Regions from separate parts of the Massilia oculi genome, predicted to be linked through region 2. Evidence: predicted binding sites of a transcription regulator. Region 2 holds the regulator's gene; the other holds the start of a gene.
What was found. Region 2 encodes FNR, which switches genes on or off when oxygen is low (the NO sensors DNR and NnrR bind a similar motif). Its sites were predicted from a motif close to TTGATNNNNATCAA; they were not measured.
Positions count from the first base shown of each region.

Region 1 (6,002 bases), 150 kb from region 2:
CAACGAGATGGCCAACTCGATGACCTGGGTCACGGCCCAGATCGCCTACGAGGTGAACAAGTCGCTGCGCATCAGCCTCGAAGGCAACAACCTGAGTGATGCGGAGCAGGCGCCGAAGCTGACCAACGGCATCATCAGCCTGCCCAATGGCTATTACCGCTATGGCCGTTCGTTCACCCTGGGTGCGAGCCTGAAGTTCTGATGCGATTCGTCGTCTCTCCGCTTGCCGCCCTGTTGTCCGGGGCGGTCCTTTTTCCGGCCCAGGCGGCGGACACGGTCGAGACCACATTCCGCGCAACGGACGAAGAGATCGCCAATCCCGAGCGCGGCATGTATGTCTGGGCGGCGGACGACCTGGCCGGGTGGACGCAAGCGCAGGCCAATGCGCAGTTCGCGGCCGGCCATCGCCTGGTCTATGCGCCGGTGCGGCTGGACCGGCATGCCGGTGGCGCGCTGCCGGCCAGCCTGCTGGACGACGTGTCCGAAGGCTTCGCCAGGGCGCGCCGGGCGGGACTGAAACTGATCCCGCGCTTCATCTACAACTACCCGGGGGCGAGACCGGCTACCAGGCGGCGCAGGATGCGCCGCTCGCGCGCGTCCTCCAGCACGTCGGGCAGCTCAAGCCGGTGCTGGCGGCGAACGCGGACGTCATCGCCTACCTGCAGGCCGGCTTCGTCGGGGCCTGGGGCGAATGGCATACATCGTCCAACCAGCTCACCCTGCCGGAGGCGCGCACGCGTATCCGCGACGCGCTGCTGGCGGCGCTGCCGGAAGGCAGATTCCTGCAACTGCGCTACCCTCCCTATCTGATGGCGTGGGCGCCGCAGGCGCCGCGCTGGCAAGACGGCTCGAAGGCGGCGCGCATCGGCGTGCACAACGACTGCTTCCTGGCCTCCAGCACGGACGTCGGCACCTACAGCGAAGACGCGCCGACACGCCGCCGCGAGCGCGACTACGTCGCAGCGCTGGCTGCCGTCGCACCGTTCGGCGGCGAGACCTGCAATCCGGCCGATGCGGTCGATCCGACGCCGCGCGGGGACTGCGAGGACATCCTGCGCGAAGGACGGCAGTTCGGCCTGACCTACCTGAACGACACCTATTACCGCAAGCTGTTCCATGCGCGCTGGGAGGCGCAGGGCTGCATGGCGCAAGTCAGACGCAGCATGGGCTATCGCTTCGAGTTGGCGGCGCTGCGGCACAGCGCCACGGTCGCGGCCGGCCGGTCGGGCGAGCTGGCGCTGACGGTCAGCAACCGGGGCTGGGCGCGCGCCTTCAATCCACGCGCCGTGCACGTCCTGCTCAGTCACCGGCCGACCGGCGCGCTCGTGCGCATCCCCCTGGCGTCGATCGACCCGCGCGACTGGCTGCCGGGAACCACCAGCAAGGTGAACGCACGCCTTGCCGTACCGGCCGGCACACCCGCCGGCGCCTACGACGTGCTGCTTGCATTGCCGGATGGCGCCGCCGCGCTCGCCGGCGACGTCCGCTATAGCGTGCGTCCCGCCAATGCCGCGGATGGCGCGCGGTCGCAGGGATGGGATGAGGCACTGGGGGCGTTCCGCGTCGGAACGACGCTGCGCATACAGTAAGGCGAAAATTTCGTTCGATTATCATCGAATGACAACGACAATAAGGAGATCTGGATGAAAGACCGCTCGACCGAGAGGAGTCAACCCAAGCCGTGGAAACTTGTTTACGGTAGCCTGGCTGCCGCCGTGGCCTTGTCGTGTGCGTCGGCGCATGCCACGCCCGCCGGCGATCCGCTGGCCCCGCTGGGCGTTGGGAGGGCGCCACGAGCGGCAGCGCCAGCACGCCGCCGATGGGCTGGAACAGCTGGAACGCGTTTCGCACCGAAGTCGATGAGGCCAAGGTGCTCGGCGCCGCGCAAACGCTGGTCGACAGCGGACTCGCCAAGCTCGGCTACAAGCACGTCAACATCGACGACGGCTGGTGGGTGAAGCGCCGCACGGGCGACGGCCGCCTGCAGATCCGCACCAGCATCTTTCCATCGGCCGCCACTGGCGGGCCTGCCGGCACCAGCTTCAAGCCCTTCACCGACAAGCTGCATGCGATGGGACTGAAGGCCGGCATCTACACCGACATCGGACGCAACGCCTGTTCGCAAGCCTACGACCTGCATTCTCCCAACCTGCCGCAGGGCACCACCGCCGAGCGCGAAGTGGGACTGGAAGGCCACGTCACCCAGGACATCAACCTGTATTTCAAGGAATGGGGCTTCGACTACATCAAGATCGACGCCTGCGGCCTGGCCGACTTCGTGCCGGGTTCCGACCTGGTGAAGAAACAGAATTACCGCGCGGCGCCACCCCTGATCGAACGCGGCTCGATCAACCGCACCGACGTCAAGGCGGTGCGCGCGCGCTACGAAGACGTCGCCGCGGCGCTCAAGGAAGCGCGGCCGGACAACGACTACGTGCTGTCGATCTGCGCCTGGGGCATGGCGAACGTGCGCACCTGGGGCAAGGACGTCGGCAACCTGTGGCGCACCAGCGCCGACATCACGCCGAGCTGGACGAGCATGCTGCACAACTTCGACAGCGCGGCGAAACGCGCGCTGTACGCCGGCCCCGGCCACTGGAACGATCCGGACATCCTGCACATCGGCCATGGCGCATTCGACGCCGCCAACCCGGTCGAAGTGCGCTCGCATTTCTCCTTGTGGGCGATGATCAACGCGCCGCTCCTGATCAGCTATGACCTGCGCAATGGGCCGGCTTCCTACCTCGAGGTGCTGGGCAACGCGGACGTGGTCGGCCTGAACCAGGACAAGGCGGGACACCAGGGCGTGGTCACCTACGATTCCGACGATGCGCAGATCATCGTCAAGACGCTGGGCTCTGGTGAGCGCAAGGCGGTGGCCCTGTTCAACCGCGGCGCCGCGCCGGCGCCGGTGACCTTGCTGGCAAGCCACCTGAAACTCTCGGGCAGCGCACCGGTCACCCTGCGTGACCTGTGGACGAAAGAGCGTTCGACCTTCACCGGCGAAAAGGCGTTCACGCTTGCGCCGCACGAGACGCTGGTGTTCGAGGCGACCGGCAAGCGGCAACTGGAAGACGGCGTGTACCTGTCGGAGATCCCCGGTTCGATCAACGTCGCCGTCGACGGCACCCGGCACCCGCAACTCGATCCGACCGTCCACCGCATGATCGACCCGTGGTCGAGCACCCGCTCGGGCGGCTCGCGTCCCCAGTACGCGGGCTGGGGCGGCGCGCAGGCGGATACGACGCCGTATGGCCAGTCGCTGCAGGTGGCGGGACGGATGTTCGAGTCGGGACTCGGCGTGCTGTCGAACTCGCGGCTGCAGGTCAAGAACAATGGCGGCCATGCGCAGTTGACGGCCTCTGTCGGCGTGGACGATTCGACCGAGGACACCCGCCAGCCCGTGCGTTTCTACGTGTATGGCGACGGCAAGCTGTTGGCCGAGAGCGCACCGATGGCGTTCGGCGCCAGCGCATCGCTGTTGAAGGCGGACGTCCGGGGCGTCAAGCTCATTGAGCTGGTGGTGCGTGGGTCACAGGCAGCCGATGCGCCGCCCGTGGTGGCGACCTGGGGGGATGCCCAGTTGACGCGTGCCGCCGCATCCCCGGCTACTGTCCAACGCAAATGATCTTGGTGTCGTATTCCTGGGCATTGCCTTTCTTCCTGGCAGCCCAGTCGATGACTTCCTGAGCGTCGGCCACCGTCATGACGGTGGCCTTTTCCTTGTTCTTGATAAAGGACACGCCCTCGAACTTCCCTTCCTTGCTGCGCATTACCTTCGCGAATACCGGCGGTTTGCCCTCCTCGGTACGCTTTTTTTGCTGGACGAGGTAACGCTGGTCGATGGTTTCCATGGGAATGCCTTGTGCATAGTGGGTCAAGGGCGCATTTTACGCCTGTGCATGCTCGCGCAGAAGCTCCACGCGCAGCGACTGCGGGCGCTCCGGCTCCACCATGCGGCCGCTGCCGGGACGCGGCGCGTTCTTTTTCGGACTGGCCTGCGGCGTGGATGGGCCTTGCCGTGCTGCTGCCCGTCATCATGGGCCTGGGCATCCAGCTGGCGCGCCGCGCCCGGCGAAAGGCAGTGCGGCGAATTTGATTCATGTCAGATTCGAACTTCCGGAAAGCAGTATTGGTGATGCTTGTGACGGCGCACGGGCGGTTCCACCTGACCGCGCCGACGGAAACGGATGCGATCACCGGAGCGCATCGATGGCATACAAGACGATTCTGGTCCACGCGGCGCCCGAAGCCGAGGCGCAAGGCCGCATCCGCCTGGCGGCGCGGCTGGCGCGCGCCATGGACGCGCACCTGGTCGGCAGCGCGCCGACCGGCGTCTCGCGCTACACCCCGGACGCGACGCGCGCCTTGCTGGCCGTGCCATGCGCGGCCTTGCGCGAGGCTGCGCGACAGGCGCTGGCGCGCTTCGAGCGACTGGCGCACGAAGAAGGCGTGGCCTCGGTCGAAACGCGCCTGGCCGACGACGAGGCGGGCGCCGCGCTGCTGCTCGACGCCCGCTACTGTGACCTGGTCGTGGTCGGGCCCGGCGGCCACGACACGACGCCCTTGCGCCCGTCCGACCTGGCGCAGTTCCTCGCGCTCGCCGGCGGCCGCCCCGTACTCATGGTGCCCACCGGCGGCAACGCCGCGCTGCCCGGGGTGGTGCGCTGGTGGCCTGGAACGGCAGCACCGAAGCCATCCGCGCGGTCGACGGCGCCCTGCCCCTGTTGCGCGCGGCGCGCCAAGCGACCGTGCTGCAGCTCATGGACGGCGCCGTCGATGGCGACGATTCCGGCCCGCGCCTGGCCGCCTTCCTGCGGCGCCACGGGGTCGTCGCCCGCACCGCGTTGCGCCCGGCCGCCCCCAATCCCGGCGCCGCCCTCCTCGACGCCGCGGCGCGCGAAGGCGCCGACCTGCTGGTGATGGGCGCCTACGGCCGCCCACGCTGGCGCGAGACCCTGTTGCGCGGCGCCAGCGCGGTCGTCCTGCGCCACGCCGCCTGTCCCATCCTGCTGGCCCACTAGAAAGCCGCTTCCCATGTACAAGACCATTCTCGTCCATGCCGACCTCTCGGTCCACGCCCCGGCCAGGATGCGCTGGGCCGCTACCCTGGCCCACGCCCACGGCGCCCACCTGGTCGGCGCCGCGATGCTGGGCGTGTCGCGCACCATCCTCCCGCATGGCTGCCGCTGGCAACCCGGCTCGCTCGAGGCCAGCTACTTCGAGCCGCTGGCCGACAGCGCGAGGAGCGCGCTGTCGCGCTTCAGCGCAATCGCCGGCGAGGCGGCGGTGTCGTGCGAGGCGAGGCTGGTGTGCGACACCGCCGACGACGGCCTCGCCCGCCAGGCGCGCAGCGCCGACCTGGTCGTCATCAGCCAGGACGACCCGGACGAGTCCGCCCCCGGGATGGGCACCCGGCTACCCGAGTACGTCATCCTCAACAGCGCCCGCCCGGTGCTGGTCGTGCCGCGGACCGATCCGGCGCCGGCGCTCGCGCCCAGGATCCTGGTCGGTTGGGACGGCAGCAAGGAGGCGTCCGGCGCGCTGGCGGCGGCCCTGCCTCTGCTGCAGCGCGCGCTCGCGGTGGTGGTGGTCGGACTCACCCTGCCGCAGCGTGGCGGGCAGGACGCCTGGTTCGAGGCCGACCAGCAGGAGCTATCCGGATTCCTGCACCGGCACGGCGTTTCCGCCCATTTCTGCACCCGCGAAGAACGCCACGGCAGCGGCCGCGACCTGCTGGCGCTCGCGCAAGAGATGGACTGCGGATTGCTCGTCATGGGATGCTTCGGCCACAGCCGCTTTCACGAACTGTGCGTCGGCGGCGCCACCCGCACCATCCTGGCCGACGCCACGCTGCCCGTGCTGCTGGCTCACTAGCGCGAACGCCCGGGCCGGGCGCCATGGACCGCATGCGGCGGCAGCCGGGCGGGCGCGGCACCCGGCCCGGCGCTGTTGCAGACCGGCTGGTTCGTCGAATCCATGCTGCCCCAGTCGCTGATCGT
Region 1 is NZ_CP029343.1:5,077,068-5,083,069, reverse strand. It holds gene DIR46_RS22970 (TonB-dependent receptor) at 1-202, shown strand, start outside; partial or broken gene DIR46_RS27980 (DUF4874 domain-containing protein) at 202-537, shown strand; partial or broken gene DIR46_RS27975 (DUF4874 domain-containing protein) at 579-791, shown strand; gene DIR46_RS27435 (DUF4832 domain-containing protein) at 810-1,589, shown strand; gene DIR46_RS22955 (NPCBM/NEW2 domain-containing protein) at 1,820-3,628, shown strand; gene DIR46_RS22950 (hypothetical protein) at 3,609-3,854, opposite strand; gene DIR46_RS28080 (universal stress protein) at 4,213-4,923, shown strand; gene DIR46_RS28075 (universal stress protein) at 4,848-5,024, shown strand; gene DIR46_RS22940 (universal stress protein) at 5,038-5,877, shown strand.
Region 1: a site for FNR is predicted at 4,096-4,109, ahead of DIR46_RS28080 (universal stress protein). Genes of this name have one in related genera too.

Region 2 (6,002 bases):
CGAACTCGGGGTAGCCGAAGTCCAGCTCGCTGTGCCTGGTGGTCGAGCCGTCGGCCGCCAGCAGGCTCGAACCGTTGTGCTCGACGCCCCAGTTGGCGCGGAACGGCAGCCCGCCCTCGGCCACGCTCTTGTTGAGGTCGTACAGGATCGGCGTGCCGGGATGCTTCATCTCCGGCGTGCCCCAGCAGGGCCACGGCAAGCCGTAGTAGTCGCCCTTGCACGGGCCGGAATCGGCGCGCAGGGTCGTCGGGTTGAACGTGTGCTTGTTTTCCATGTGCAGCTTGAGCCGCTCGGGCGAGCAGCCCGTGTAGCCGATGGTCCAGCACGAGCGGTTGATCTCGCGCAGGATGTCCTCGACCACCGGCTCGTTGTGCACCACCTTGATGTTCTTCACCAGTTCGTCGGCGAAGCCCAGCTTGCGCGCGAACAGGTACATGATCTCGTGGTCGGTCTTGCACTCGAACAGCGGCTGGATCACCCGTTCGCGCCACTGGATCGAGCGGTTGGAGGCCGTGCACGAGCCCTGGGTCTCGAACTGCGAGGCGGCCGGCAACAGGTAGACGCCGTCGCTGCGGCCATGCATCGCCGCCGTCATGCTCGGATAGGGGTCGATCACCACCATCATGTCGAGCTTTTGCATCGCCGCCTTCATGTCCGGCAGGCGGGTCTGGCTGTTCGGCGCGTGGCCCCAGTAGAACACGGCGCGCAGATTGCTCGGCTGGTCGATGAACTGGTTTTCCTCGTTGACCGCATCGAACCAGCGCGACACCGTGATGCCGGGCTTTTCCATCAGCTCCTTGGAGCCGAAGCGCGACTTGATCCACTCGTAGTCGACGCCCCAGACCGCGGCGAAATGCTTCCAGGCGCCTTCGGCCAGGCCATAGTAGCCGGGCAGCGAATCGCCGTTGGGGCCGACGTCGGTGGCGCCCTGGACGTTGTCGTGGCCACGGTAGATATTGGCGCCGCCGCCGGGAATGCCGATATTGCCCAGCGCCAGTTGCAGGATCGACAGCGCGCGCACATTGGCGGTACCGACGTGGTGCTGGGTGATGCCCATGCACCAGACCACGGACGATGGACGGTTGGTGGCCAGCATCTCGGCCGCCATGCGCACCGCCGATTCCGGTACACCTGTGACGTCCGACACTTTATCTGGCGTCCATTTCATGACTTCGGCGCGCACGTCCTCCATGCCCCAGGTGCGCTCTTCGATGAACTTCTTGTCTTCCCAGCCGTTATGGAAGATATGCCACAGGATGCCCCACACCAGCGGGATGTCGGTGCCGGGCCGCACGCGCACATAGTGGTCGGCGAAGCGCGCCGTGCGTGTGAAGCGCGGATCGATGACGATCATCTTGGCGCCCAGCTCCTTGGCGTGCAGGAAGTGCAGCATCGAGATCGGGTGCGCCTCGGCCGGGTTGGAGCCGATGAACAGCACCGCCTTGCTGTGGTGCAGGTCATTGAACGAGTTGGTCATCGCCCCGTAGCCGAAGGTCTGGGCCACGCCGGCAACGGTGGTCGAGTGACAGATGCGGGCCTGGTGGTCGCAGTTGTTGGTGCCGAAGAACGATACCCATTTGCGCAGCAGATAGGCCTGCTCGTTGTTGTGCTTGGAGCTGCCGATCACCATCAGCGCATCGGGCCCGGCTTCCTTGCGCAGTTGCAGGAGCTTGTCACCGATCTCGTCGATCGCCTGGTCCCAGGAGATGCGCTGGTATTTGCCATTGACCAGCTTCATCGGATAGCGCAGGCGGTGCTCGCCGAAGGCGTGCTCGCGCACCGAGGCGCCCTTCGCGCAATGGGCGCCCATATTGATCGGCGAATCGAAGGCGGCCTCTTGCCGCACCCAGACGCCGTTGGCGACGACGGCATCGACCGAGCAGCCGACCGAGCAGTGGCTGCATACCGTCCGCTTGACCTCGGTGGGCACCGGGGACTCCGCGACCGGATCGGCCTGTGCCGGTTCGATCACGTTCAGCGGCAGTTGGCGCGCCAGGGCGCCGGCGCCGGCGGCGACGCCGGCGCCGACCAGGAAGCGGCGCCGTTTCAAGGCGTTGTCGCGCGTGGACTTGACCAGTGACATGGGGATTCCTCTGCTTGCCTACCAGTAGGCGGCGGTCTCGTAGTAACGGCGGATGTGATCCGTCTCGTGGTAGCCGCGCTTGGCCTTGGGGTCCGGCGCGGCCGGGGCGGCCTCGGGCGCAGCGGCCGCCGGGGCGGCGGCGGCCACCACCAGCGCGCCCAGCGGCGCGGCTTTCAGGAAGCCGCGACGCGCCGGGTCGGGCCGGTCATGGACTTGTGGATCATGCTTGCTCATCGGTTTCCTCTCCTACTCCAAAGCTTTCCGCCTCGATTGCCAGGAATGCCTGGGCGAAGCGCGCGACCAGGCGGTAGTAATTGGCGCCTTCGGCACCGGCGATGTCGTCCAGCGCGCGCATGCACCAGCTGCCGACGTGGACCTCGAAGAAGTGCCGCTGCACCGCCAGCGGCTGGCGCCGGACGCCGGGTGCGCCGGCCACCAGCACGCGCATCGTCTCGCACAGCGCGCCGAGGTGGTCCTCGAACTCTCCCCTGCCCCGGATGCGCGCCAGGCCGAGCCGGGCCAGGTCTGCGCGCAACTGCGCGAGCGGCGTGTCGTTCATGTAGCCGGCCAGGTAGCGCGAGCCGTACGGGTCGACCGGCGGCGTGCCGATGCTGACGAACAGCGCGCTGAATTCATCGTGGACGACCTGGGCATCCATGACGCCGGACGCCACGGTCAACTGGTCCCAGGCGCGTTCGAGCGCCGGGTCACCGCCCTCGGCCAGGATGGGATCGCTGGACGCGAGCGCATCGAGCAGCGCGGCGTCGGGCGCGGCCAGCAGCAGGCGGGAGAGCAAGGCATACAGGTCCGCCCTGGCCTGGTCTTCTGCTCCCGGCGGCATCTCCGGGCGCACGATGACGGTGGCAATGGCGCTGCGATCGGGTAGGCTCGTGCTTGTCGATGACACTGGGGAACACTCCAGTTGTTCAATTTATATGGGGGAGTGTAGACCTCGCAGCATATCGCGTGCGCACAGTTGCCCGCACGGCCAACCGATGCAGCCGGGGTAGCCCAGGGCGCCGACGGACTGTAACGCAACGAAATATTTCTTATACGCAAATAAATGGCATCAGTTTGCCGAGATAAACGTCTCAACACGTCTATAATCCCGCTGTAACCGAACCAAGCGACGATCCCTCATGAGCCACTCCCTGTCCCGGCAATCCGGGCCGCCTCTCAATATCCACGCGCTCAAGTCCTGCGGCCAGTGCAGCATGCACCAGCTGTGCCTGCCGATGGGACTGGAAGACGCCGAGATCGACCGCCTGGACAAGATCATCGGCCGTCGCCGCCGCATGGAGCGCGACGAGCGCCTGTACGGCGTGGGCGAGCCGTTCCGCAACCTGTATGCGGTGCGCTTCGGGCACTTCAAGACCTACCAGGTGAACGCCGCCGGTGAAGCGCAGATCACCGGCTTCCAGATGGCCGGCGAGCTGCTGGGCATGGACGCGATCAGCGGCACCCACCATTGCGACGCGGTGGCGCTGGAAGATTCCGAGGTGTGCGAGATCCCGTTCGCGCGCCTGGAAGACCTGTTCGGCGAAGTGCCGACCCTGCTGCGCCACTTCCACCGCATCATGAGCCAGGAAATCACGCGCGAGCAGAACGTCATGCTCCTGCTCGGCAATATGCGCGCCGAGCAGCGCTTCGCCGTGTTCCTGGTCAATCTGTCGGCGCGCTATGCCACCCGTGGCTATTCCGCCAACCGCTTCCAGCTGCGCATGTCGCGCGAAGACATCGGCAACTACCTGGGCCTGACCATCGAGAGCATCAGCCGCCTGCTGTCGCGTTTCAAAAAGCAGGGCTGGCTCGAGGTCGACAAGCGCGAAGTGACCCTGCTCGATCCGGTCAAGCTGAAGGCGCTGGCGGCCGGCACCGATGCGTGCAGCCCGATGGCCTGATACGGCATGACGCCCGACCTGCACCTGCGCAGCTACGACCGCGTGCACTGGGGCGACCGCCATGACTTCGCCCAGCTGGTGCTGCCGGTGCACGGCGAAGTCATGCTCGACATCGAGGAGCGGCGCGGCCGGCTCGATCCCCTGCATGGCGCGCTGGTCGCGCCTGGCGCCTGGCATGCGCAATCGAGCCCGGGCGCGAACGGCTCCCTGATCGTCGACCTCGACGGCGCCGCCTTCGACAACGGCCCCTGGCAGCGCCTGCTGGAACAGCCCTTCGTCACCCTCGGCCCCGCCCCGCGCAAGCTGGTCGAGTTCATGGGACTGATGGCCCGGGAGTCCGCCCCGCCCCATTCGCTGGTGCGGGGCTGGGTGCCGCTGCTGCTCGACACCCTGAGCCTGGACGCGCCGCGCGCCACCTCGCGCCTGGCCGCTCTGCTGGCGCGCATCGAGGCCGCGCCCGGACTGGCCTGGAGCACCGAATCGATGGCGCGCGCCGCCAACCTGAGCGTCAGCCGCCTGCACGCGCTGTTTCGCGAAGAACTGGACAGCACACCGCATGCCTGGTTGCTGAACTGCCGCCTCGACCGTGCACGCGGCCTGCTGACCCACAGCGCGCGCAGCGTGGCCGACATCGCCCTCGCCTGCGGCTTCTCGGACCAGGCCAGCCTGACGCGGGCGATGCGCCGGGTGCTCGATACCACGCCCGCCGCGTGTCGGCGCGCAGCTCGGGAGAATCCGCCAAAACCGCAGTAGTCCCGGCCAAGACCGGGCGCATGTCCACATCAGAAAATCTCCACTCAAAAGGAGATTCATCATGTACACCGCTACTGGCGCGGGCGGCCTGTCCCGCTCCACCCTGCCCGGCATCGGCGCCGGGATCGCCGCCGGCGCGCTCTGGGGCCTGGTCTTCCTGGCCCCGGAACTGGCGCCCAAATTCCCGCCGATCCAGCTCTCGGCCGGACGCTACCTGGCCTATGGCCTGGTCGCCGCCATCCTGATCGCCCCGAGCCTGGGACGGCTGCGCCGCCACCTCGGCTGGCCGGCCTGGCGCACCCTGATCTGGCTCAGCCTCACCGGCAACATCGTCTATTACCTGTTCCTCGCCAATGCGGTGCAGCTGGGCGGCGTCGCCATGGCCTCGATCGTGATCGGCCTGCTGCCGATCGCGGTCACCCTGGTGGGATCGCGCGACCGTCATGCCGTGCCGCTGCGCCGTCTGTTGCCGTCACTCCTGCTGAGCGGCGCGGGTCTCGCCTGCATCGGCTGGGAGTCGCTGTCGGCGTCCGGGCCCGGCTCGCTGGCCGGCCTGGCCTGCGCCTTCGGCGCGCTGGTGTCGTGGACCATCTTCGCGGTGCACAACAGCCGCTGGCTGGCGCGCATCGAGGGGATTTCGTCGCATGAGTGGAATCTGCTGGTGGGCGTGGTGACCGGGCTGATGGCGCTGGCGCTGGCGGTGCCGGCCTTCGTGCTGGCGCCGGGCCAGCATACCCTGCCGGCCTGGCTGGAGTTCGGCGCGCTGGTCAGCGCGGTCGCCATCCTGTGCTCGGTGGTCGGCAACGCCCTGTGGAACCACGCCAGCCGCGCGCTGCCCCTGAGCCTGATGGGCCAGATGATCGTGTTCGAGACGATCTTCGCGGCCCTGTATGGCTTTTTGTGGGAAGCGCGCTGGCCGACCGGGTTCGAGACGGCTGCGCTGGCCTTGCTGATGGCGGGCGTCATCTCATGCGCCTCCGCGCACCGGGACACGCATTAAGCGCCTGAAATCAGGCATCCGCCTCATAGGCAGTGCGCATGTCGGGCGCTCCGGGTTCAGCGCCGCACCGACAGCCCGAACGCCAGGCCCAGATCGGGCGTATGTCCATTCAGCCCACGCACCACCATCGCATCGACCTGGCAGTTCCTGTTCAGTCGCCAGCTCACGCCGGCGTCTGCCTGCACCCGATCGCCGCCATGCGATGCGGAAGCGATCTGCGGCGCCGCCACTTCGAGGAATCCCTGGAGGCGTTCGGTGAATTTCT
Region 2 is NZ_CP029343.1:5,231,873-5,237,874, reverse strand. It holds gene DIR46_RS23555 (formate dehydrogenase subunit alpha) at 1-2,083, opposite strand, end outside; gene DIR46_RS23550 (formate dehydrogenase) at 2,102-2,317, opposite strand; gene DIR46_RS23545 (TorD/DmsD family molecular chaperone) at 2,304-2,990, opposite strand; gene fnr (fumarate/nitrate reduction transcriptional regulator Fnr) at 3,223-3,984, shown strand; gene DIR46_RS23535 (AraC family transcriptional regulator) at 3,991-4,737, shown strand; gene DIR46_RS23530 (DMT family transporter) at 4,799-5,737, shown strand; gene DIR46_RS23525 (transporter) at 5,794-6,002, opposite strand, start outside.